Regions from separate parts of the Niveispirillum sp. BGYR6 genome, predicted to be linked through region 1. Evidence: riboswitches for the same ligand, from Rfam matches in the RefSeq annotation. Region 1 holds a riboswitch; the other holds the start of a gene.
What was found. A riboswitch is a leader RNA that binds a small molecule or an ion and turns the genes downstream of it on or off. The one in region 1 is predicted to bind S-adenosylmethionine.
Positions count from the first base shown of each region.

Region 2: it holds a riboswitch for S-adenosylmethionine, as region 1 does, so the genes downstream of both, metZ (O-succinylhomoserine sulfhydrylase) here and PCJ49_RS03815 (hypothetical protein) in region 1, are expected to answer to the same signal.

Region 1 covers NZ_JANLNL010000001.1:896,534-908,347, reverse strand. The annotation lists gene PCJ49_RS03855 (TonB-dependent receptor) at 1-2,026, opposite strand, end outside; gene PCJ49_RS03850 (LacI family DNA-binding transcriptional regulator) at 2,226-3,263, opposite strand; gene PCJ49_RS03845 (AraC family transcriptional regulator) at 3,566-3,889, shown strand; gene PCJ49_RS03840 (DUF2189 domain-containing protein) at 3,923-4,747, opposite strand; gene PCJ49_RS03835 (alpha/beta hydrolase) at 5,035-6,078, opposite strand; gene msrP (protein-methionine-sulfoxide reductase catalytic subunit MsrP) at 6,325-7,257, shown strand; gene msrQ (protein-methionine-sulfoxide reductase heme-binding subunit MsrQ) at 7,257-7,880, shown strand; gene PCJ49_RS03820 (L-serine ammonia-lyase) at 7,884-9,263, opposite strand; glycine riboswitch at 9,382-9,469, opposite strand; gene PCJ49_RS03815 (hypothetical protein) at 9,498-9,779, opposite strand; SAM-I-IV-variant riboswitch at 9,855-9,965, opposite strand; gene recA (recombinase RecA) at 10,086-11,126, opposite strand; gene PCJ49_RS03805 (hypothetical protein) at 11,318-11,638, shown strand; gene PCJ49_RS03800 (tetratricopeptide repeat protein) at 11,638-11,814, shown strand, end outside.
Region 2 covers NZ_JANLNL010000005.1:183,266-195,079, forward strand. The annotation lists gene nth (endonuclease III) at 1-174, opposite strand, end outside; gene PCJ49_RS13350 (DUF2244 domain-containing protein) at 285-863, shown strand; gene PCJ49_RS13355 (SDR family oxidoreductase) at 940-1,695, opposite strand; gene PCJ49_RS13360 (GNAT family N-acetyltransferase) at 1,759-2,760, opposite strand; gene PCJ49_RS13365 (XRE family transcriptional regulator) at 2,771-3,346, opposite strand; gene secB (protein-export chaperone SecB) at 3,474-3,974, opposite strand; SAM riboswitch at 4,104-4,182, shown strand; gene metZ (O-succinylhomoserine sulfhydrylase) at 4,270-5,472, shown strand; gene aroB (3-dehydroquinate synthase) at 5,643-6,773, shown strand; gene ugpQ (glycerophosphodiester phosphodiesterase) at 6,781-7,536, shown strand; gene purB (adenylosuccinate lyase) at 7,592-8,887, opposite strand; gene PCJ49_RS13395 (ABC transporter ATP-binding protein) at 9,097-9,891, opposite strand; gene PCJ49_RS13400 (ActS/PrrB/RegB family redox-sensitive histidine kinase) at 9,984-11,285, shown strand; gene PCJ49_RS13405 (ActR/PrrA/RegA family redox response regulator transcription factor) at 11,318-11,814, shown strand, end outside.

The DNA.
Region 1 (11,814 bases):
GGCCATTACAGATCGTGCCGTTGAAGGAGGGCGTGACATTGGCGCGCATGTCATCCATTCGCGGCCGCGCCATGGTCTTTGACAGGCCCAGCCGCAAACGGTGCCCATCGCCCAGATCATAGATGGCATTCAGGCTGGGCAGCACATCGGTATAGGTTTCCTTGGCGCTAATGGCGGTGGGAACCACCTTGCCACTGGTGCCATTAATAATCACACCGCTGGATGATTGCTGCTGCCGCACCACCTGCACACCGACATTACCGGTCAGGTCGCCAAAACCATAATTGGCGCGGGCAAAGAAGGTGGTGACCTTTTCGGAGATGTCCCAATTCTTGTCGTAATTATTGGCATCGACCAGCGGCGTTTGATCAAAATATTTCCGCCAGACATTGCCGATATCCACGCTCAGCACATCGCCCATGCCGGCAAAGCCCAGCGAGGTGGGGGCCACCAGATCGGCGGGATCGACATAGACCTGCTGATTGTTCTTCAGGAACAGATCATATTCCACCACCCGCTTGGTCTTTTCACGGTTGGTGTAATTGATGCCGACCGACAGCTTGTTGATGAAGCTGTCAAATTCCTGATCAAGCCGGGCCTCGGCGGACTTCACCTCTTCCTTCACGTCCGGATAACGGACAGCACCATCATGGCCCCAGCCGCCCCAGGGAGCATGGTCGCCCAACGACACCTTGGTCGCATCGGCATAGTTCAGCCCGGTTTTATACTGGGAGAAGCCGTCATCATTAATGTTGAAATCGATCTTGTCGAAGGTGCGACCGACATCGGGGGTATCCCCCGTCACGCGCCCCACGCCACGGCCGTAGCCGGCATAGGTTTCCATGATCTGTTCGCGCCGCTTGTTGCGCGAATAGGAAAGATCGGCCACCAGCTTGGTGGTTTCCGTCAGGTCGAATTCATTATTCAGCCCGATGGAGAACAGCTTGTCGTTACGCGTGTTGAAATCGTTGCGCAGTTGCGGCACGCCATTATTCAGCGTGCCGCTGCGGGCGAACAGCGAACCACCGACAGTATCCGTTTTCAGGTTGGTGAAGGTGGCCTTATCCGCGTAACCATTGGAGAACCATTGCGCGCCGCGCGTCGTCTCCTCCTGCTCGAACTTGGAATAATAGACGTCCAGCGTGCTGTGGATCGTCTCGTTCGGCTGGAACTCGACAATGCCGATCACGGCATCGCGGGTATTGTTGCGGGAGGTGGCGAACACCTCCTGCCCGTTCAGCATCAGCGCCTTTTTGGCAGCGGCATCCGGCACGGCATCCGGGAATGCCTCGTAACCATAGGCCTTGTAATGCTTTACCTGGGACGGGCTGTCCATATGGGCATAGCCGATGGCCACACCCAGCTTGCCATCCAGGAACTGATCGATATAGGAGGCGCTGGCCCGGTTGCCCCAGGTGCCGACATCGCTGTTCAGCTTGCCGCCGGACAGTTTCTCGCCCCGCACATTCACCGATGCCGCCCGCTTGCCAAACTCCAGCGGGCGCACGGTGCGCAGGTCGGCGGTGCCCGACAGGCCCATGCCGGAAACCTGCGCATCCGGCGTCTTGTAGATGACAACCGATGACAGCAATTCGGACGGATACTGGTCGAACTCCACCGCGCGGTTGTCGCCAGAACTGGCCTGCTGACGGCCGTTCAGCAAGGTGGTGGTGAAGTCGGGCGCCAGACCACGGATGGAGATCACCTGGGCGCGGCCATTGACACGCTGGGCCGCCAGACCGGGCAGGCGGGCAATGCTTTCGGCGATGGAGATGTCGGGAAGTTTGCCGATATCTTCCGCCGAAATCGCCTCCACGATGGAGGTTTCGTTCTTCTTGATATTGATCGAATTCTGGATGCCAGCGCGGATGCCGGTCACGACGATTTCGTCGATCACATCGCTGCTGCCCGCCTGTTGCTGGGCGGCTGCGGCCCCCGCCAGGGCCAGGCTGAGCGCCAGGCCCGACACGGTGCGGTACAGCACGCCGGACAGCGTCCAGCCTCCGCTGGAAACGCGGTTCGCCATCAACTCCTCCTCCCACACACCCCGGGCCGCAGTTGCAGCGGCCCTGATTATTGTTACCCTTGGAATGCCATTGCGTTGCGGCATTGAAAGCGCTTCCAATCTGCGCGCAGCCCATGGGCTTGTCAAGCTGCCTGGAACAGGGGACGGTTGTATGTTGGGTTTTTGCAACAGCGGATCGCGGCGCTGAACGCCGCTGTTTTTAAAACGCCTTGGTGGTCTGGCGGCAGACCAGGGCATGGTCCAGTTGCTGGAACAACGGGCCATCGATCACGGCACCGGTCAGCCGGCCGACCAGCAGTTCAACCGCCCGCTGCCCCAGCAGCTTCACCGGCTGGTGCACTGTGGTCAGCGGCGGCCAGACGATGGAGGCAACGGGCGCATCATCGAATCCGGTGATGGCGATATCGCCCGGTATATCCAGGCCGCGCGCATGGGCCGCCGCCAGGGCGCCCGCCGCCATGTCATCATTGGCGCAGACCAGCACGCTGGGTGGGTTGGGGACATCCAGCATTTCCGGCGTCAATCTTGTGCCGGATCGGAAGGTGAAATCGCCGCGCCGGATCAGACAGGCATCATCGCCCAGCCCATGGTCGGCCAGGGCGCGGCGGAAACCCTCCAGCCGGCGTTCGGCGGAAAGATGCGCCTCCAGCCCCGCCATGAAGCCGAAGCGGCGATGGCCCAGCCGGATCAAGGCGCAGGTCAGGTCATATCCTGCCGCCTCATCATCCACGCCTACCCCGTCGATCAGGGTGCGGGCGCTGGGGCCGGGGGAAACGGCCACCACCTTGCAGCCCCGCGCCAGGGCGGTTTCCACCAGGGCCAGATCGTCGCTGAAGGGCGGGCAAAGGATCAGCCCCTCGCAGCGCTGGTCATCAATCAGTTCCAGGATGCGCCGCTGCTGGTCCGGCGCATCCAGCGGGATCTGGTGGATCAGCAGCTGATAGCCCAGTGTGACACAGGCCCTGAGCGCCCCCAGCTCCAGGGCCGCCTCGTAATAGGAATTGGGCTCGCTCTCCGGATCGGAATTGAAGACAAAGCCCAGGGTACGGCTGGCGCCGCCGGCCAGGCTGCGCGCCTGTGGGTTGACCTTGTAATCCAGCGCCTTCACCGCCTCCATCACCTTGGCGCGCACGGCGGGGCGGACATTGGGGCCGCCATTCAACACGCGGGAGACGGTGACACGGGCCACGCCAGACAGGCGGGCGACATCGTCAATGGTCGGCTTCTTCCCGTTCAACCCTGCCGCTCCCAGGCTTTGGCATTATGATTGTTATGGCGATGTAGCATAGAAGCCGTGGTTTCCCAATGGTGCAGCGGCACCATCGACATCGTTCCGTCGGTTAAATGTTATAAAGCCGGTACCGGGGTGCGCGCGGGGCGGGCGCGCTGCGGCATAGGATGGGCGCGGTTCAACCCGTCACCCTGCCTGTTCGCCCAATGTCCGATCTTGCCTTTGATAATGGTGGCGCCATAGCGCCAAGCCCTTGCCCGCCGCACCGGGGCGGGCTTGCCCCCTGGCAATTGCGCCGGGTGTTGCGGATGATGGGCAATCTGGCCGCCGACCATGGGTTGGCCGATCTGGCGCGGGAATGCGGCATTTCCGTCGGCCATTTTTCCCGCGCTTTCAAACAAAGCGCCGGGATGCCGCCGCATCAATGGCTGCTGGAACGGCGGGTGGCGCAGGCGCGGCACCTGCTGGCAACCTCCCCATCCCCCATCGCGGAGATTGCGCAGCAATGCGGCTTTGCTGACCAGAGCCACCTGACGCGGGTTTTTGAACGCATCACCGGCACTACGCCCGGCCGCTGGCGCCGGCAATTGCCGGGAGTGGTGCCTGAAAATGAACAGCCGCCGGTCGGTTGACCGGCGGCTGTCATGCTGCTTTGCCGCTTGGGTCTATTCAGCGCCAGGAACCGGGGTGCGCCCCAACGCCCGTACATACAGGTGCCAAGTCGCATGGCCCAGCCAGGGCAGGGTGACGATCAGGGCCAGCAGGCCAGCGGCAATGCTGAACCCGATCACCACCGCCACCATGGCACCCCAGGCCAGCATCAGCGGCAGGTTCAGCAGCACCGCCCGCAGGCTGGCCAGGATGGCCGTCACAACATCCACATCCCGATCCAGCAGCATCGGTACGGAGAAAACCGACAATGCGAAGATGGTGGTGGCGATCAGCCCGCCGGCAATGATGCCGGTGGCGGCAAAGCGCAGCCCGGCGAAGCTGCCCGTCACGGCGGCCCAGAGCTGGGCCATCTCCATCGGGGCGGGGCCGAAATACAGCGCATAGATCAAGGTGGCGATCTTCAGCCAAGCGATGGTGGCAAATACCAGGAACAGGCCCAGCATCCCGATCTGGCTACCACCATGCCGGCGAAACGCGAAAAACACCTTCAGCGGTTCCACCGGCCGGCCCAACTGACGCCGACGGCTGATATCATAGAGGCCCAGGGCCGCGAACGGCCCGAACAGCAGGAAGCCGGTAATAGCCGGGAACATCAGATGCGGCTGGTCCAGCATGGTCAGGGCCAGCAGCCCGCCCAGGCCCAGCAGGGCATAGATGCCGCCAAAGGCCAGCCCATAGGTGGGGGCGGCCTTGAAATCGGCCCAGCCGTCGGCCAGGGCCTCCTGTAAATCATGATTGGTTAACCGGCGTGCCGTCGGCACCGGTACATAATCCGCCGGGAGCGGCAGTATGCGCTCCCCCTCGTGAAACGCCACCATTACGTCCTCCCTTACCTGTATCGCACAGGGGGTGCCGGTCTCTTCCGGGCGGTCACCCAAGATTGATGGTGGCGCAAATTGTCGCGGCCCGCCAGTCAAAACGATGGATCGAATGGAGATATTTTTCAGTTGAATTTATGCTGTGTCGCAACCAAAGAATATATGCAGCGCAACAAAAAGAACCCCTGGCGACAGGCGCCAGGGGTGCAAGTGGGGACGGGTCAGGGAGGGAAGGGTAAAATGTAAAGAATGCCCCGATGATTGCTACGGATCACAGGGGCTGGGTGTTAAATGCCACCCCCATCGCTGAAGGCGTAGATATCGTGCGAGGCCAGGGCCCGGCCGATATCGGCGATGGCACGATTGGCGGCCGGCAAGCGGCCACCCATGGTGATGAAGCCATGCACCATGTCGGCGTAACTGCGATGGATCACCGGTACCCCGGCGGCGGCCAGCCGCCCGGCATAGGCGCGGCCTTCATCCAGCAGCGGATCGAATCCGGCGGTGATGATCACGGTCGGCGGCAACCCGTCGAACCGGGCTGCCCGCAGGGGTGACACACGCCAATCCTGTTCAACATCCTGGCCCGCCAGATAATTGGCGACATAGGCCAGATATTGCTTGCGCGTCAGCAGATAGCCATCGGCATGGGCGAAATGGGAAGGCAGGCTGGCCGACAGGTCGGTGCAGGGATAGATCAGCACCTGACCCTTCAAGGCCGGTCCGCCTTCATCCCGCGCCTTCAGGGCCAGCACGGCAGCGATATTGCCGCCGGCACTGTCCCCCGCCACGCCGATGGCCAGCGGATCGATGGCCAGCAGCGGGGCATAGTTGGACAGCCAGCGCAGCGCCTCCCAGCCATCCTCAATGGGGGCGGGCCAGGGGTTTTCCGGGGCCAGCCGGTAATCCACGGCGACGATGACATGGCCGGTGGCGATGGCCAGCTGGCGGCACAGCGTATCATGGCTGTCCAGATCGCCCACCGTCCAGCCGCCGCCATGGAAGAATAGCAGCGCCGGCAGCGGCCGGAATCCGAAGGACGGCCGGTAGAGCCGCAGGTTCAGCTTGCCGGCCGGGGTATTGATCACCTCCTCCCGGATGGAGGCGATGTCCGGCACCGTCGGCCCCAGCGCCCGGCGTACCTGGGTGAAGATTCGGCGGGTTTCCGCCAGATTGCGCCCAGCCGTGGCGCTGCCCCCGATCAAGGTCACCACATCCGCCACCTCTGGCGACAGGCCGGGGCCGACCACGAAATCCGGCACATCCGGCACCAGACGCAGGGAACTGTCGGCCGGAACGGGTTTGGAGAGCGGCAGCACATTGGTGGACATCGGTTTTCCTCCGCCAGAAAGAGGAAGGTCGCCAGGGGAACGACGCTTTCTGAGGGGGATGGTGTCGGTTATTTCCTATTGAGTCAATGGGAATTATGTTTTTGTTTGTGAAATATCAATATAAACACATTTTATATGTAGATATGTATTCCTGTCGCAGCCTCGGCCTCGGGGCTAGCCGTGGCGGCGGCGCGCGCTTATCTTCTGCCCATGGGTTCCCCGCCCGAATGATGTGAGGAAAAGCCGATGCTGCTGCGCCATGCCCCCGATCTGGGCGAACGCGATGTGACGCCCCAGGCGCTCTATCTCAGCCGCCGTCATCTGCTGGCCGGGGCTGGTGGGCTGCTGCTGGCCGGCAGTGCCGCCGCCGCCCCGCTGACGGCGGCCAAAAGCAGCCTTTCCACGGACGAGCCTCCTACGCCCCTGAAGGACATCACCAGCTATAATAATTATTACGAGTTCGGCGTTGATAAGTCGGAGCCGGCGCGCAATGCGCATCGGCTGACCACCAGCCCTTGGAATGTGCAGGTGGATGGCATGGTGGCCAAACCCACCAACTTTGCCCTGGAAGATATCATCAAGCCGGCCAAGCTGGAGGAGCGCATCTACCGGATGCGCTGCGTGGAAGGCTGGTCGATGGTGATCCCCTGGATCGGCTTCCCCCTGGCCGATCTGCTGGCGCGGGTGGAGCCGCTGGGCAGCGCCAAATATGTGGCCTTTGAAACGGCCCTGCGCCCCAATGAGATGACGGGGGTGGGCGGTTTCCTGAAGGTGCTGGACTGGCCCTATCGGGAGGGCCTGCGCCTGGATGAGGCGCTGCACCCGCTGACCCTGCTGGCCGTGGGGCTGTATGGGGAGACGCTGCCCAACCAGAATGGGGCGCCGCTGCGTCTGGTGGTGCCGTGGAAATATGGTTTCAAGGGCATCAAATCCATCGTCCGCATCACCCTGACGGACAAGCAACCGCAGACCAGCTGGAACATGCAGGCGCCGCAGGAATATGGCTTCTATTCCAACGTCAATCCGGAGGTCGATCATCCGCGCTGGAGCCAGGCGACCGAGCGGCGGATCGGGGAAGGCGGGCTGTTCGCCAAGCGCCGGCCGACCCTGCCCTTTAATGGCTATGCCGATCAGGTGGCCGGGCTTTATACCGGCATGGATTTGCGGAAATTCTATTGATGGCTGCCCTGCCGCGCTGGCTGCGCCAGCCTGCCTTCCCCTCCTGGCCGCTCTATCTGCTGGGGCTGGTGCCGGGTGTCTGGCTGTTTGTCCAGGCGCTGACGGATAATCTGGGGGCCGATCCGGCCAAGGCGCTGGAACGCGGCCTGGGGGAATGGGCGCTGCGGCTGATCATTCTGGGGCTGGCCATCACGCCGCTGCGCCAGTCGCTGGGCATCAACTGGCTGCGCTATCGCCGGGCGGTGGGGTTGCTGGCCTTCTTCTATGTGCTGGCCCACCTGATCACATATATCCTGCTGGATCAGGGGCTGGATTGGGCGGCCATCGGCGCCGATATCCTGAAACGGCCTTATATCACCATCGGGATGCTGGGCTTTGTGCTGCTGCTGCCGCTGGCGGTGACCTCCAACAATGCCATGATCCGCCGGCTGGGCGGCGTGCGCTGGCGCCGGCTGCATCGGCTGGTCTATCCGGCAGCGCTGGCCGGGGCCGCCCATTTCCTGCTGCTGGTGAAATCCTGGCCGCTGGAGCCCATCATCTATGCCACCATCGTGGTGGCCCTGCTGGGCTGGCGTCTGCTGCCCCGTGGCGGGCGTGAGCGACCCGCCACGGGGAGACTTTAAAAATCAACAGCCCACCACATTGACGGCCAGCCCACCCAGGCTGGTTTCCTTATATTTGGAACTCATCTCCACGCCGGTCTGGCGCATGGTTTCAATCACCGCGTCCAGGGAGACGACGTGGCTGCCATCGCCGCGCAGGGCCAGATAGGCGGCATTGATCGCCTTCACCGCGCCCATGGTGTTGCGTTCGATGCAGGGCACCTGCACCAGCCCGCCGATCGGGTCGCAGGTCAGGCCCAGATTATGTTCCATGCCGATCTCGGCGGCATTTTCGATCTGCTGGTTATTGCCGCCCAAGGCTGCGGTCAGCCCGGCGGCGGCCATGGAACAGGCCACCCCGACTTCCCCCTGGCAGCCCATTTCGGCCGCCGAGATGGAAGCGCGAATCTTGTACAGAAAACCGATGGCCGCCGCCGTCATCAGCAAGGTGCGCGATCCGGCGCGGTTGGCGCCGGAGACAAAGGTCTCATAATATTTCAGTACGGCGGGCAGGATGCCGGCCGCCCCATTGGTGGGGGCTGTCACCACCCGGCCGCCGGCGGCATTCTCCTCATTCACGCTCAGCGCATAGAGGCTGACCCATTCGAACACGTGGGACGGCTCGATGCGGGGCATACTGGCCATCAGGGTCTGATGCAGGGAACGGGCGCGGCGGCGCACCTTCAGCCCGCCCGGCAGGATGCCATCCTGCCGGCAGCCGCGCTCGATGCAATCCAGCATGGCCTGGCGCACCTTGTCGACAAACTCCACCGTCTCGGCCCGGCTACGGAACGCCTCCTCATTGGCCCAGACAATATCGGCGATGGACAGGCCCTGCTGTTCCCCGATGGTCAGCAGCTCGGCACCGGAACTGAACGGGTGGGGCAGGGTGACATTGGGCCGGTCGCCGGCATCGGCCCCTTCCATGCGGATGGCCCCGCCGCCCACGGAATAGAAAACCTGCTCCAACTGCCGCCCATCGACATAATGCGCGGTAAAGCGCATGGCATTGGCATGGAAGGGCAGGAATTCCCCCATGCGGAAGCGCAGATGGTCCGCTTCCACAAAATGGATCGCCGTACCACCGCCCAGCGGCAGTGACTGGTCACGCGCGATGGCGGCGATCAGGTCCGGCACGGCATTGGGATCGATGCGGTCCGGCAGCCAGCCGGACAGGCCCAGCAGCACGGCATGGTCGGTGGCATGGCCCTTGCCGGTCAGCGCCAGCGAACCATAAAGATCGCAGGTGACCATATGCGGCTGGCCATGGGCGGTGGCCATGGCGGCAAAGACCGCCCCCGCCCGCATGGGCCCCACCGTGTGGGAACTGGACGGGCCGATGCCGATGGTGAACAGATCGGTCACCGAAAGGGAAGGGAACAGCGGGGCGGCGGCAATGGTCACGATGGCGGACACTCCTTGCGTGGCGGCTTTTTCTGCCGCCCGGTTGTGCCCGCTCTGTCTGTTTGCCTGAGATCGCTATCCCTTCGGCGGGCGCGCGAAGCGCCACTTTCCAGATATTATGTCCGACGGGTCCTTTTGCCTGAGAGTTTCCGGGGCGGTTGCTCCTTCGGCGCTGGCGCAGGGCCAGTCTCTCCCTCGTCGGGTAGCATCCATTCCATTGTTGCAGGGCTGCTGTCAAGCCATGCCGTTCGCCCAGCAAACCGCCTGTTCCACCTGATCCCCTTCCAGCACCCGCAACAGGGCGACCAGCCCGCCGCTGCGCCCCGGCTGGCGTTGCACCCGGTAAATATGCGTCCACAGCCCGCGGCTGCGATGCAGCACCACGAACAGGGCGCGGTCGCCCTCGGTGGGGCCGACCGGCTGCACCTGATCGCCCGGGGCGGCAATCAGGTCACGCAGCCATTCATCACCCGGATGAAAGGGGGCGGGGGCCAAGGGTGCGGTCACAAACATCATGCACTCCACAAAAGGCACCAACAGGGCCACAGGAGGCAGGCGTGACGGGACCAGGCCAAAGGGTGGAGAGGGAATCGCCGCCCGCTTCGTTGCCAGTAAACCGGCCGCATCGCCCCGTCAGAGGCCGCCACCTTGCCCGGGTCGGCAGGTTGGCGCCGGACCCAAGTCCGGCTCTGGATGCTGGAAGAAATCTTCCTGGTGCCGCTTTTATCCCAGTTGGGCCGGCCGCGCAAGGGTATGAAAAAACCCCGCCCGGCGAAAGACCGGGCGGGGCTGCAGAACGATCCCCGTGCGAGGGAGAAAGGATCATTCGGGGCTGGACGCATCCCCATCGCTCTCCGGCGTGCCCATCATGGCGCCCGCCACGATGCCGGCATTGGCGCGGATTTTCTGTTCGATGCTGTCGGCCACGGCCGGGTTGCTGCGCAGGAAGGTCTTGGCGTTTTCACGCCCCTGCCCAATGCGCTGCCCGTCATAGGAGAACCAGGAACCGGATTTGTCCACCACGCCGGCCTGGATGCCCAGATCCAGCAGTTCACCCACCTTGGACACGCCTTCGCCATACATGATGTCGAATTCGACGACCCGGAAGGGCGGGGCCATCTTGTTCTTCACCACCTTCACGCGGGTCTGGTTGCCGGTGACGGTTTCCCGATCCTTGATGGCGCCGATGCGGCGGATATCCAGGCGGACAGAGGCATAGAATTTCAGCGCATTACCGCCGGTCGTCGTTTCCGGATTGCCGAACATGACGCCGATCTTCAGGCGGATCTGGTTGATGAAGATCACCAGACAGCGCGACTTGGAGATGGAGCTGGTCAGCTTGCGCAGCGCCTGGCTCATCAGGCGGGCGTGCAGGCCGACATGGCTGTCGCCCATTTCGCCTTCCAATTCGGCGCGCGGCACCAGGGCCGCCACCGAATCCACCACCAGCACGTCGATAGCACCGGAGCGCACCAGCGTGTCGGCGATTTCCAGCGCCTGTTCGCCGGCATCGGGCTGGGAGATCAGCAGCTCATCCACATCCACGCCCAGCTTGCGGGCATAGGAGGGGTCGAGCGCATGTTCAGCATCCACAAAGGCGCAGACGCCGCCATTCTTCTGTGCCTGGGCGATGGCGTGCAAGGCCAGCGTGGTCTTGCCCGAGCTTTCCGGCCCATAAATTTCAACGATGCGGCCACGTGGGAGACCGCCGATACCCAGGGCGATATCCAAACCCAGCGAACCGGTGGACACGACTTCCATTTCGGAAATCGCCTCCTTGGCACCGAGCTTCATGATGGAGCCCTTGCCAAAGGCGCGTTCGATCTGGCCGAGTGCTGCGTCCAGAGCTTTTTGCTTGTCCATGGGTGTTTCAACCAGACGAAGTGGAGCTGCCGACATAATTGTCCCCTTCCTTCTCGCACGGATAGGTGTCTGCGTTCAACTGAACCTGTTGTACGCGGTTTGTTCTTGGCTGCCAAGTGGAAATGTTCTTATTCCGTTCGCGTTCATGCGCCCCCTGTCGCGGCAACCCGAAAGGCGTTAGGATCGGCCCCATGATATTGCCCTGTCGCCCCCTGGCATTGTCCGCCTTTACGCTGCTGACCGCTGTTGCCGCCGCGGGGGCGGAGCCATCAGCTGCGCCGGAAAAGGAGGCGTCGCCCCCCGTGGCGGATGAGGTGATCGTCACCGGGCGACGCAATGGGGAACCCGGCTTTCAGGAACAGCAGGAATATCACGATCAGGAATATCGCCGCCTGAAGCAGATTTACGATCCCGATCCGCCGCCGATTCCGCGCAGCGATCAACTGACGCGGATGCCGGAGGCCGTATCCTCCACCGTGCAGGGCCAGCCCACGCTGATGGAACGGTTCTGATGGCCGTGAGTGTGAAGGATTTGGTCGCCGCCGCCGGTCAAGCAGAGTCGCGGGGCGACGGGCCGGGCGCGTTTGCCCTGTGGGAACAGGTGCTGACCCTCGCGCCCGACCATGCCATTGCCCTGCTGACCCTGGGGGATGCGGCACGGCGGGCCGGCGACAAAGGGCGGGCGGAA
Region 2 (11,814 bases), on a different contig from region 1:
GGCCAGCGCGAACAGGGCCTTTGTTGCCTTGTTCACCCCCACATCGGTGGCCTGGGCGGACAAAACCACGGCCACCAGCAGCGTATAAGGGTTTGAATATTCCAGTTCCGTCTGCGGATGCGGGTTACTGGCGGACAGGCGGCGGAAAAATTCATCGATGGCGGCGCGCTTCAAGGCTGGCATCCGGGGGCGGTCAATGGGGGTAGGAGCACCATAGCCAGCCCGGCCCGGCCCGGCAATTATCCCCGTTGCCATCCTCTATCGCCCCGCTATATTTTAGGCCGATGAATGATGCAGCGCCCGATCTTTCCCCCCTGTCGGAGGGGGATGTCAGCGCCGGGGAACCCGTGGCCCCGGCGGAAGAACGGGTTTTCTTTCATGCCACCATCCATCCCCATCGCAGCCTCGACCCCAAAGGGTTTCGTCGCCTGATGGCCTGTGTGGCGGCGGCCAGTACGGCCGTGGGGCTGGCCTTTTTCCTCAGCGGGGCCTGGCCGATTGTCGGTTTCATGGGGCTGGACGTGTTGCTGCTCTATCTGGCCTTCAAGGCCAGTTACCGCAGTGCGGCCGATTATGAACGGGTGGAACTGACCAGCAGCCGGCTGCTGGTGGAACGGGTGCAGGCCAAGCGGCGGTTGCGCTGGAGTTTCCAGCCCACCTGGCTGCGCGTCAGCCTGGAAGAACCGCCGGGCCATCACAGTCAGATCACGCTGTCTTCCCATGGGCGGCATCTGGTGGTGGGGCGGGCGCTGTCCCCGCCCGAGCGTCAGGATTTCGCCAACGCCCTGCGCGCCGCCCTGCATCGCTGCCGATATCCGCATCTGGAAGGAATGGGCCCGTTGAAAAGCCAACCGCTGATCTGATGATTTAGCGAGCGGATTCACACTCCAAAGCGATTACGCTTTTCCGCGATCCGCTCTAGGCCCGGGCGGGTTGGGATTACAGCATCACCGCCCCGCCGCTGGGGCTGAGGCACTGGCCCACCATATGCCGTGCCTCATCCGACGCCAGGAAGACGTAGGAGGGAACGATATCCGCCAGTTCGCCCAGCCGTTGGCTGGGTAGGGTGCGGCGAACCGCCTCCAGGCTGGCGCGGAGGGTGTCGCTGCTGAGCTTGGGGTCAATGGCGCCGGGGGCCACGCAATTGGCCGTCACATTGCGGGCGCCGATATCATGCACCAGGCTGCGGGTGAAACCCAGCAGGGCGCCCGCCGCCGCACCATAAAGCGAATAGCCGGGCGCCCCGTGATAGGCGATGTCCGACACGGTGGTGATGATGCGGCCATAATCCTGATGGAACATCAGCGGCAACACCATGCGCGTCATCATGAAAGCGGAGCGCACATTGGCCGCCATCACCAGATCAAACTGTTCGGCCGTGGTATCCACCACCGGAATGGCCGGGCGCATCCCGGCATTATTGACCAGGATATCCACCCGCCCCAGCCCGGCCACCGCCGCTTCGGTCAGCATATAGGCGCCGTTGGGGCCGCTGATCTCCGTCATCAGGGCCACGGCGCGGCGACCCGACCGTTCAATCTGGCGGACCAGTTCATTGGTAACGGGGCGCTGCGAGACATCTTCATATTGCAGCACCAGATGGGCACCTTCCTCCGCGAAGGCCTGCGCCACCGCGCGCCCCACCGGATTGCCGGCACCGGTGATCAGTGCCACGCGATCCTGCAGCCTTCCCATGTCCCAACGCTCCCAGACTATATGGAATCAAGGCGCCATGGTGCGCGGGTCGGGCCGGTGCCGTCAACCCGTGTGCTGCGGTGACAAGCGCTTCGCAAAACAGGCCGATTCAGCGCGGCCGACATAGGGGGCATAGTTACCGGTCACGCGGTAACCGTGACGACGGTAAAAGGCACAGGCCCGGTCATTGGCCCAGCGGGTTTCCAACACCAGTTGGCGATATCCCAGGGTGCGTGCCTGCTGCTCCAGCCAGGCCAGCACGGCCGCCCCCACCCCCACCGTGCCCGGCATGGCATACATGCGCTTGATTTCAGCGCTACCGGTCACGCCTTCCAGGGGGCGGATGGCGCCGCAGCCCACCGGTTCCCCCTTCAGTCGGGCCAAGGCGAAGGCGCTGCGCCCGGCCACGGCGTCCCAGCCCGCCAACCCGCGCCGCCCATCACTGCCGAACCGGGCCAGCAGGTTGGCTGACAGGGCATCCAGCAGCGGCTGCACCGCCGCATCGTCTGGCTGAGCCGCCTCGATGGTCAAACCCGTGACCGGTTCCGGCAAAATCCGATACATCACGCTGGTGGCGGAAATGAAATCACTGTCCGGGTCTTGGGCATATAGCGGAATCTGCCCGACCAGCTGGAAGCCATGGGCGGCATAGAGTGGCTCCACCGTGCCGCTGCGCGTATCCAGCACCAGCAGGCGTTTGCCCTGGGTACGGGCGATTTCCACCGCGCGGCGGATCAGCGCACCGGCAATGCCGCGATGGCGCGCGTCCGGATGGACCAGCAGCTTGCAGATTTCCGCCCGGTGGCGACCATTGGCCGGCATATCGGTGACCAACTGCACCGTACCCACCGTGCGCCCCTCCAGCTTGGCGGTCAGCAGGTGGCGGCCCCCCGCCCGCACGCCGGTAAAGACGCCCTGCCAGAAACGGGCGGCATCATCCGCCGTAAAGGGCTGCACGAAGCCCACGGAAGCCCCACCATCCACGCAGGCGCGCAGAATGCGGACAAGGTCGGGCAGCAGCGCCGGCAGATCATCGCCGGCAACCTCACAAAGATCGTAATGCATGATGCTCCCTTCAGGGCCGGGTGATGGCGATCAGGTAACGGGCGGGCGCCTCCCCCAGCACGGTGAAGCGCGAGGTGCCGAACAGGCGGAAGCGTAGGCAATCCCCCGGCGCCAGCCGATAGGGCACGCCCTGCAGCATCAGTTCCAGCCCGCCGGACAGCATCCAGACATGCTGTTCCAGCCCATGCACCGGCGGTGCGGCGTAATCGATCACGGTTCCTGGCGGTAAAGTGCCCTCAATCAGTTCCGTATCGAAGCCATTCGCCGGTGGGGAAATGGAACGGCGGTGAAAGCCGGTGCCGGGGTCGATCCAGACTGGTTGCTGGTCCGGGTGCAGCAGGCTGACCGGCTGGCTTTCCACCTCCGCCAGCAGGCGCGACATGGTGCGGCCATAGGCGGTGCAGAGCCGCCCCAGCAGGCTGGCCGTGGGGCTGGTCTCCCCCCGTTCCAGCCGGGAGAGCGTGGCCTTGCTGACCCCGCTGCGGGCGGCCAGCTCATCCAGCGACCAGCCCTGTTCCTGGCGCAGTTGCGCCAGACGGGCAGCGAGGCGATCATCAAGATCAGGGGATGTGTCGTTCTGTTCCATAAATGAGAAAATATCCCAAATTCGGAACTGCAACAACAAAGAAAAAGGCGCCGGGGGGATGCCCGACGCCTTGTCCCTTTTCGCCTTGCCCATCCCGGCCCCGCAGGCGGCGCCGGAAAGTGTGCGATCAGGCATTGCCCTGGGTCTGCGGCATACCCTGGCCCAGCACCTGACGGCGGTACAGATCGACGAAATCCAGCGGCTGCAGCAGCAGGGGCGGGAAACCGCCCTGGGACGTCATGTCGGCGATGATCTGGCGGGCGAACGGGAACAGCAGGCGCGGCCCCTCGATCAGCAGCACGGCGCGCTGCTGGTCCTGCGGCAGCGGCGGCAGGGTGAAGACGCCGCAATAGACCAGTTCGGCGATGAAGGCGGTCATCTCGCCCATCGTGGCTTCCACGCGCAGGCGCAGCTGCACCTCCGCCACATTCTCACCCAGGGCCTGGCCCTGCAGATCGACCTGCAGATCGATCTTCGGCTGTTCGGTGGCGGCCATCAGGCTGCGCGGGGCATTGGGATTCTCGAAGGAGAGATCCTTGACATACTGCACATTGACGACGAGCGGCATGATCGGCGCGCTGTTGTCCTCGGCGGTATCGATGCCGTTGGCGTTGGTCTCGTCGCTCATGAAATGCCTGCTCCGGTTGGAATGCATCGGGGTTTAAGGATTGCCGGCGGGACTAGCACGGATAGGGTTTTTCGGCAATGGTGGCATCGCGCCGCTGCTGGCTTGACAGGCGGCGGCAGAGGGGCTTTAAAAGCCTTACGTGGTGATTTGTGACCGGATTGCAGGCCACGTTGAAAAGAAACTGCTAAAAGGTCGAAGCCATTGCCGCCGGGTTCCCCGGCCTAAAGGGCCTCGATCCGCCGGTCGGGGCCTGTTTCATTTCAGGCCCGTGCTTGCATGAAGGGCCTTGGAAGCGATGGCACATGATCCGTCTGACAATCTGAACCCCGCCACCCTGCTGGTGCATGGCGGCACCCGCCGCAGCCAGTTTGAGGAGACGAGCGAGGCGATCTTCATGACCTCCGGCTATGTCTATGACAGTGCCGAGGCGGCGGAGGCCGCTTTCATCAATGATGGGTCGCGCTTCGTCTATAGCCGCTTCCGCAACCCGACCGTGGCGATGTTTGAGGATCGGCTGGCCCAGTATGAGGGGTTCCCCCGCTGCTTCGGCACCGGGTCCGGCATGGCCGCTGTCCATGCCGCCGTGTTCGGCCTGCTGAAGGCGGGCGACCGGCTGGTGGCCAGCCGTGCCCTGTTCGGCTCCTGCCTCTATATCGTCAGCGATCTGGCCAAGCGCTTCGGCATTGAAAGCGTGATCATCGACGGCACCAAGCCGGAGGAATGGGAAAAGGCCCTGTCCGTCCCCACCAATCTGGTCTTCCTGGAAACCCCCAGCAACCCGTGCCTGGAGGTGGTGGACCTGTCGCATGTGGTGCCGCTGGCCCACAAGGCCGGGGCCAAGGTGGTGGTGGATAATGTGTTCGCCACGCCGGTGCTGCAAAAGCCGCGTGATTTCGGCGTGGATGTCGTTGTCTATTCCGCCACCAAGCATATTGATGGCCAGGGCCGCTGCCTGGGTGGTGCGATCCTGTGCGATGATGAGGTGGCGGCGTTGCTGGCGCCCTATCTTCGCCATACCGGCCCGGCGCTGAGCCCCTTCAATGCCTGGCTGCTGCTGAAGGGTCTGGAGACGCTGGAACTGCGCGTGCGCGCCCAGTCCGCCAGCGCCTTGAAGGTGGCCGCGTTCCTGGAAAGCCACCCGGCGGTGGAACGGGTGCTGTATGCCGGGCTGGACAGCCACCCGCAGCGCGAATTGCTGAAGCGGCAGATGGATGGCGGCAGCAACCTGATCTGCTTCCATCTGAAGCCGTTCCGGGGCGATGCCAAGGCTGCCGCCTTCACCACCCTGAACAACCTGCGTGTCATCAAGATTTCCAACAATCTGGGTGACAGCAAAAGCCTGGCCACCCACCCCTTCACCACCACGCATCAGCGCCTGACGGTGGAAGAAAAGGCCACGCTGGGCATTGGTGCTGGCACCATCCGCCTGTCGGTGGGGCTGGAAAATGCCGACGACCTGATCAACGACCTGAAGCGCGGGCTGGATCAGTTGGTTTGATGGTCATATCCCTCAGGTGCCGGGCACTGCCTCTGGCAGCTTGACTTACGCGGGCACGGTGGTACCCGCAGGCCGGCCGTCGTCGACCTCCAAGGGGCATGGATCATGCCCCTTGGTATAATCCACAGCACATAATAAAGTTACCCATCATATCCAGAAAGTGCCCTTCCATGTCGCACCCCAGCACCAACCGCTGCATCGTTCCCGTCGCCTTGGATGACCGCGCCTATGACATCCATATCGGCGCCGGCCTGCTGGCCGATGCCGGGGCGCTGATCCAGGCGGTGGTGCCGGGCCGGCCGCTGGTGGTGCTGACTGACAGCCATGTGGCCGAACGGCACCTGTCGCCGCTGCTGGCCTCCCTTGCCGCCAGCGGCGCCCGGGTGCTGGAACCGGTGGTGGTGCCGGCGGGGGAGGCATCCAAGGAAATGTCCCGCCTGGGCGAAGTGATGGACGCGCTGCTGTCGCGCGGCATCGAGCGCAAGACGGTGCTGGTGGCGCTGGGCGGCGGCGTGGTGGGTGACCTGGGCGGTTTTGCCGCCGCCATCGCGCTGCGCGGGCTGGATTTCATCCAGGTGCCGACCACCCTGTTGAGTCAGGTTGACAGTTCTGTGGGCGGCAAGACCGGCATCAACAGCCGCCATGGCAAGAACCTGATCGGCGCCTTCCACCAGCCGCGTCTGGTGCTGGCCGATACCGACACACTGGCCACCCTGCCGAAACGCGAAGTGCTGGCCGGCTATGCGGAGGTGGTGAAATACGGGCTGATCGATAATCCCGGCTTCTTCCAATGGCTGGAAGAACAGGGCCAGGCCATCGTTGATGGTGATCCCGCCCTGCTGGCAGAGGCCATCCGTGTCTCCTGTCTGGCCAAGGCCGCCATCGTGGCGCAGGACGAAAAGGAATCGGGCCTGCGCGAGCTGCTGAATCTGGGCCACACGTTTGGCCATGCGCTGGAGGCGGAGGCCGGTTATGGCGACGCCCTGCTGCATGGCGAAGCGGTTGCCATCGGCATGGTGATGGCGTTTGACCTGTCGGTGCGCATGGGCCTGTGCCCCGCCGAGGATGCCGCGCGCGCCCGCGCGCATCTGGCCGCCGTCGGCCTGCCGGTGACGGCGGCGCATCTGGGCGGTGGCACCTGGACGGCGGAAAAGCTGCTGGCCCATACGGCCAAGGACAAGAAGGTGAAGGATGGCCGCGTCACCTTCATCCTGGCGCGCGGCATCGGCAAGGCCTTCCGCTGCGCCGATGTGGCGCTGGATGATGTGAAGGCGGTCTTTGCCGCTTCCCTGGCCGGGTGAGGATGACATGGCCGCTGCTCCCTTCACCATCCCCCGGCTGATCGGCCATCGCGGTGCCGCCCGCCATGCCCCGGAAAACACGCTGTCCGGGATGCGCACCGCCGCGCTGCAGGGCGCGCTGTGGGTGGAACTGGATGTGAAGCTGACGGCGGACGACGTGCCCGTGCTGCTGCATGATGATGATCTGAACCGCACCACCAACGGCCATGGCCCTGCGGCGCAGATGGATTTCGTCGAGATGCGCAAGCTGGATGCCGGTTCCTGGTTCTCCCGCGAGTTTCGCGGCGAAAAGGTGCCGACCCTGGCGGAGGCGATCCAGGCGGCGCAATTGCTGGATCTGGGCTTGAACCTGGAAATCAAGCCCTGCCCCGGCCGCGATGAACAGACGGCAGGCATCGCCCTGTCGCTGGCGCTGAGCCTGTGGCCGGCCGACCGGCCGCCACCGCTGATCAGCAGCTTTTCCGTGGAAGCGCTGGAAATGGCCAAAACCGTGGCCCCGCACTGGCCACGCGGTTACCTGATGGATAAGGTGCCGGCCAATTGGGCGGAGATTGCCGACCGGCTGGACGTCACCACCATCAACATCAATGCGAAACGGGAAACGGCGGTAACCGTCGCCGCCTACCGCGCCACCGGCCGGCAGGTGCTGGCCTATACGGTGAATGACAAAAACGACGCCCTGCGCCTGTTCACCTGGGGCGTCCAGAGCCTGTTCACCGACACGCCCAAGGGTCTGCTGCAGGGGCTGACGGGGCGGGGCTGAGGGGCCACACAGCCGCTACAAAAAAGGGGGGCGAATGACCGCCCCCCCCTTACACTTACTCGCCAAACACGCGGCGGAAAATCGTGTCCGCATGTTTGGTGTGATAGGCCAGATCGAACACATCATCGATCTGCGCTTCGCCCAGATGCTGCACCACATCGGCGTCGGATTTCAGCATGGTGCGGAAATCCTTGCCTTCCAGCCAGACCGGCATGGCGTTGCGCTGCACGGCGCGATAGGCATCCTCGCGGCTCATCCCCGCCTGGGTCAGGGCCAGCAGCACGCGCTGGGAATTATGCAGGCCACCCAGCATATCCAGGTTCTTCTGCAGGTTCTCCGGATAGACCACCAGCTTTTCCACCAGACCGGTGGCGCGGGCGAGCGCGAAATCCAGCGTCACGGTGGCGTCGGGGCCGATCATGCGTTCGACGGAGGAGTGGGAGATATCCCGCTCATGCCACAGGGTGACATTCTCCAAAGCCGGGGTGACATAGCCGCGCACGATACGGCTCAGCCCCGACAGGTTTTCCGACAGCACCGGGTTGCGCTTGTGCGGCATGGCGCTGGAGCCCTTCTGGCCGGGGGAGAAATATTCCTCCGCCTCGCGCACTTCTGACCGCTGCAGGTGGCGGACTTCCGTTGCCAGATTGTCCAGCGACGCGGCGATGACGCCCAGCGTGGCAAAGAACATGGCGTGGCGGTCACGCGGGATCACCTGGGTGGAATGCGGCTCCACCGCCAGCCCCAGCTTTTCCGCCACATATTCTTCGACGAACGGGTCGATATTGGCAAAGGTGCCGACGGCACCGGAAATGGCGCAGGTGGCGATTTCGGCGCGGGCCGCTTCCAGGCGCTTGCGGTTGCGGGCGAAGGCCGCGTAATGGCCGGCCAGCTTCACCCCGAACGTCGTCGGCTCGGCATGGATGCCATGGCTGCGGCCGATGGTCGGCGTGTACTTATGTTCCAGCGAACGGCGCTTCAGCGCGTCCAGCAGCTTGTCCAGATCGGCCAGCAGCAGATCGGCGGCCTGGGTCAGCTGCACGGCCAGACAGGTATCCAGCACGTCGGAGCTGGTCATGCCCTGATGGACGAAGCGCGCCTCCGGCCCGACATGCTCGGCCAGATTGGTCAGGAAGGCGATGACGTCGTGCTTGGTCTCGCGCTCGATCTCGTCGATGCGGTCGATCTCCCAGGCCCCGCGCTCCCACACGGCCTTGGCGGCCTCGGCGGGGATCACCCCCAGCTTGGCCTGCGCATCGCAGGCATGGGCCTCGATCTCGAACCAGATGCGGAACCGGTTTTCCGGTTCCCAGATACGGGTCATTTCGGGGCGGGAATAGCGGGGGATCATGGTCGTCGGCCCTGGCGCGAGAGAGGTGGCGGGAAAGGCGGGGCGGACCATAAGGGCAAGCATCCACCCTGACCAGTGCCGGACGGGACAGGGTGCCATGTCCCTTGGTTTTTACATTTTCCCTCAAGCACCGGGCGGGCGCATCGGCGCCCTTGGCTTGCGCCGCACGTGCGACGTTTGAGCTTGTTTGGCACTTGGGTATATAACCCCTAACCCAGCGCGGCCTGATCGCTGCTGCGCCGGTCACGGGCAATGTCCAGGAAGACATCCTCCATCGTGGCGCGGCCATAGCGGGCCAGCAGGTCGGCCGGCGATCCGCGATCGACGATCTGGCCGCCCTTCATCATCAGCACGCCATCACACAGCCGCTCCACCTCCGCCATGTTATGGCTGGCCAGCAGGATGGTGGCGCCGGTGCGGGCGCGATAGCGCTCCAGATAGGTTCTGATCCAGTCGGCCGTATCCGGGTCCAGGCTGGCCGTCGGCTCGTCCAGCAGCAGCAATTCCGGCTCGTTCATCAGGGCCTTGGCCAGCGCCACCCGCGTCTTCTGCCCGGCCGACAGGTTGCCGGCTGGCCGGTCCAGCAGGCGGGTCAGTTCCAGCTCTTCCGCCAGCTGGGCGATGCGCGCCTTCAACCCCGTCAGCCCGTAGAGATGACCATAGACGGTCAAGTTCTCCGTCACCGTCAGCCGGTGGGGCAGATCGACATAGGGGCTGGAGAAATTCATCCGCGGCAGCACGCGGTAACGCTGGCTGGCCATGTCATGGCCCAGCACCTCCACCGTTCCCGATGTGGGCAGCAGCAGGCCCAGCAGGATGGAAATGGTGGTGGTCTTGCCGGCCCCATTGCCGCCCAGCAATGCCACCGTCTGGCCTGCAGGCACGGTGAAGCTGATCTGGTCCAGGGCGGTGACCGGGCCGAATTTCTTTGTCAGTGCCTCCACCCGGATGGCGGGCGGGGCGGGGGGCGGATTGCCTTTGTCTCTGTCTGTGTCGCTGGGCATGAAGATTGATGGTCCTGAAGCGGGAACACCCCTAATCTGGTCAGGGAAATGGCCATAATGATGGCCGCGATTGATAATGGTGGGACAAAGGGATGAGTGAAGCAACCCCGAATAGCCATCCGCAGCTGCCGGGCAATGAGGGGCGGGTCAGTGCCCGCACCCTGCTGACCATCCGCTGGATCGCGGTGCTGGGCCAGTCCATCACCTTGGCGATGGTGACGCTTGGCCTGAACCTGCCCTTGCCCCTGCCCTTTGCCGTGGCGGCGGTGGCGGTATCGGTGATCATCAACCTGTTCGCCATCCGCCGCCTGGCCCACCAGCCCTTTTTGGGTGACCGCGACGCCGCCTTCTATCTGGCCTATGACATGGTACAGCTGGCCGTGCTGCTGTACCTGACCGGCGGGCTGGATAATCCGTTCGCCGTGATGATGCTGGCCCCGCTGACCGTGGCGGCCAGCACCCTGGGGCGGGAGGCGGTGACCATGCTGGTGGCGCTGGCCGTGCTCTGCTTCACCACCCTGGCTTTGACTGCCCTGCCGCTGCCCTGGCCCGGCCAGACGGAGGCGGGGTTGCCGCCGGTCTATCGCTTCGGGGTGTGGACGGCGCTGACCATGTCGGCCGGCTTCATCGCCGGCTATCTCTATAAGGTGGCGGATGGCGCCCGGCGCCTGTCCATGGCGCTGAATGCCAGCCAGGAGGCGCTGGCCCGGGCGCAGAGCGCGTCCGCCGTGGGTGCCCTGGCGGCAGCGGCCGCGCATGAGCTGGGCAGCCCGCTGGGCACCATCGCCGTGGTGGCCAAGGAACTGGCGCGCGACACGCCACCCGACAGCCCGATTGCCGAAGATGTGGCCCTGCTGCAAAGCCAGGTGGCGCGCTGCCGCGACATTCTGGCCGAACTGTCGCGCCGGCCGGGTGACCGGGGCGGGGCGGAACCGTTCGTGCCCATCGCCGCCTTGTTGGAGACGACGGCCAGCCCCTATTTCCGCCCCGGCATCAGCCTGGAAGTCGTCAATGTGAACGAGCCGGAGGATGGCACCCCCAATGTGCAGCCAGTGCCGGAAATGGTGCATGGCATGGCCAATATCCTGCAGAACGCCATGCAGTTCGCCGCCTCGCGCGTGCTGGTGACGGTGGATTGGACGGCACCGGGCGTGGCGTTGACGGTGCAGGATGACGGGCCGGGCTATCCGCCGGCCCTGCTGCCGCGGCTGGGTGAACCCTATGTCAGCGGTCGCACCCTTGCAGCGCGTGAGGCGGCGGGCAATATGGGGCTGGGCCTGTTCATTGCACAGACACTGCTGGAACGTTCCGGTGCTGTGGTGACCTATGCGAATGGCAGATCGGGTGGGGCCATGGTTGCCATCCGCTGGAAACATCCCACCTTCACGGTGTAGAACCCCTCTCAGGATCGAAGCAGAAAGTCCGAATGATGAGCGATGAAGCCCTGCTCTCCGGGGACCAGCCGAAATTGACCTTCACGGGCGATGCCTCGCGCAGCCTGTTGATCGTGGATGATGACGCGCCCTTCCGCATCCGTCTGGCGCGCGCCATGGAGCGGCGGGGCTTTGATGTGGTGGCGGTGGATAGCGTCAATATGGGTATCGAGGTGGCGCATGAAAGCGCGCCGCGCTATGCCGTGGTTGATCTGCGGCTGGGCGACGGGTCGGGCCTGGATGTGGTGAAGGCGCTGCGCGACGCGCGGCCCGATGCCCGCATCGTCATGTTGACCGGCTATGGCAATATCGCCACCGCCGTGGCGGCGGTGAAGTTCGGCGCGGTGGATTATCTGCCCAAACCGTCCGATGCCGATGCGGTGGAAGCGGCCCTGCTGGCTGATGGCCCCCTGCCGCCGCCGCCGGAAAGCCCGATGTCGGCCGACCGGGTGCGCTGGGAACATATCCAGCGGGTGTTTGAACAATGCGA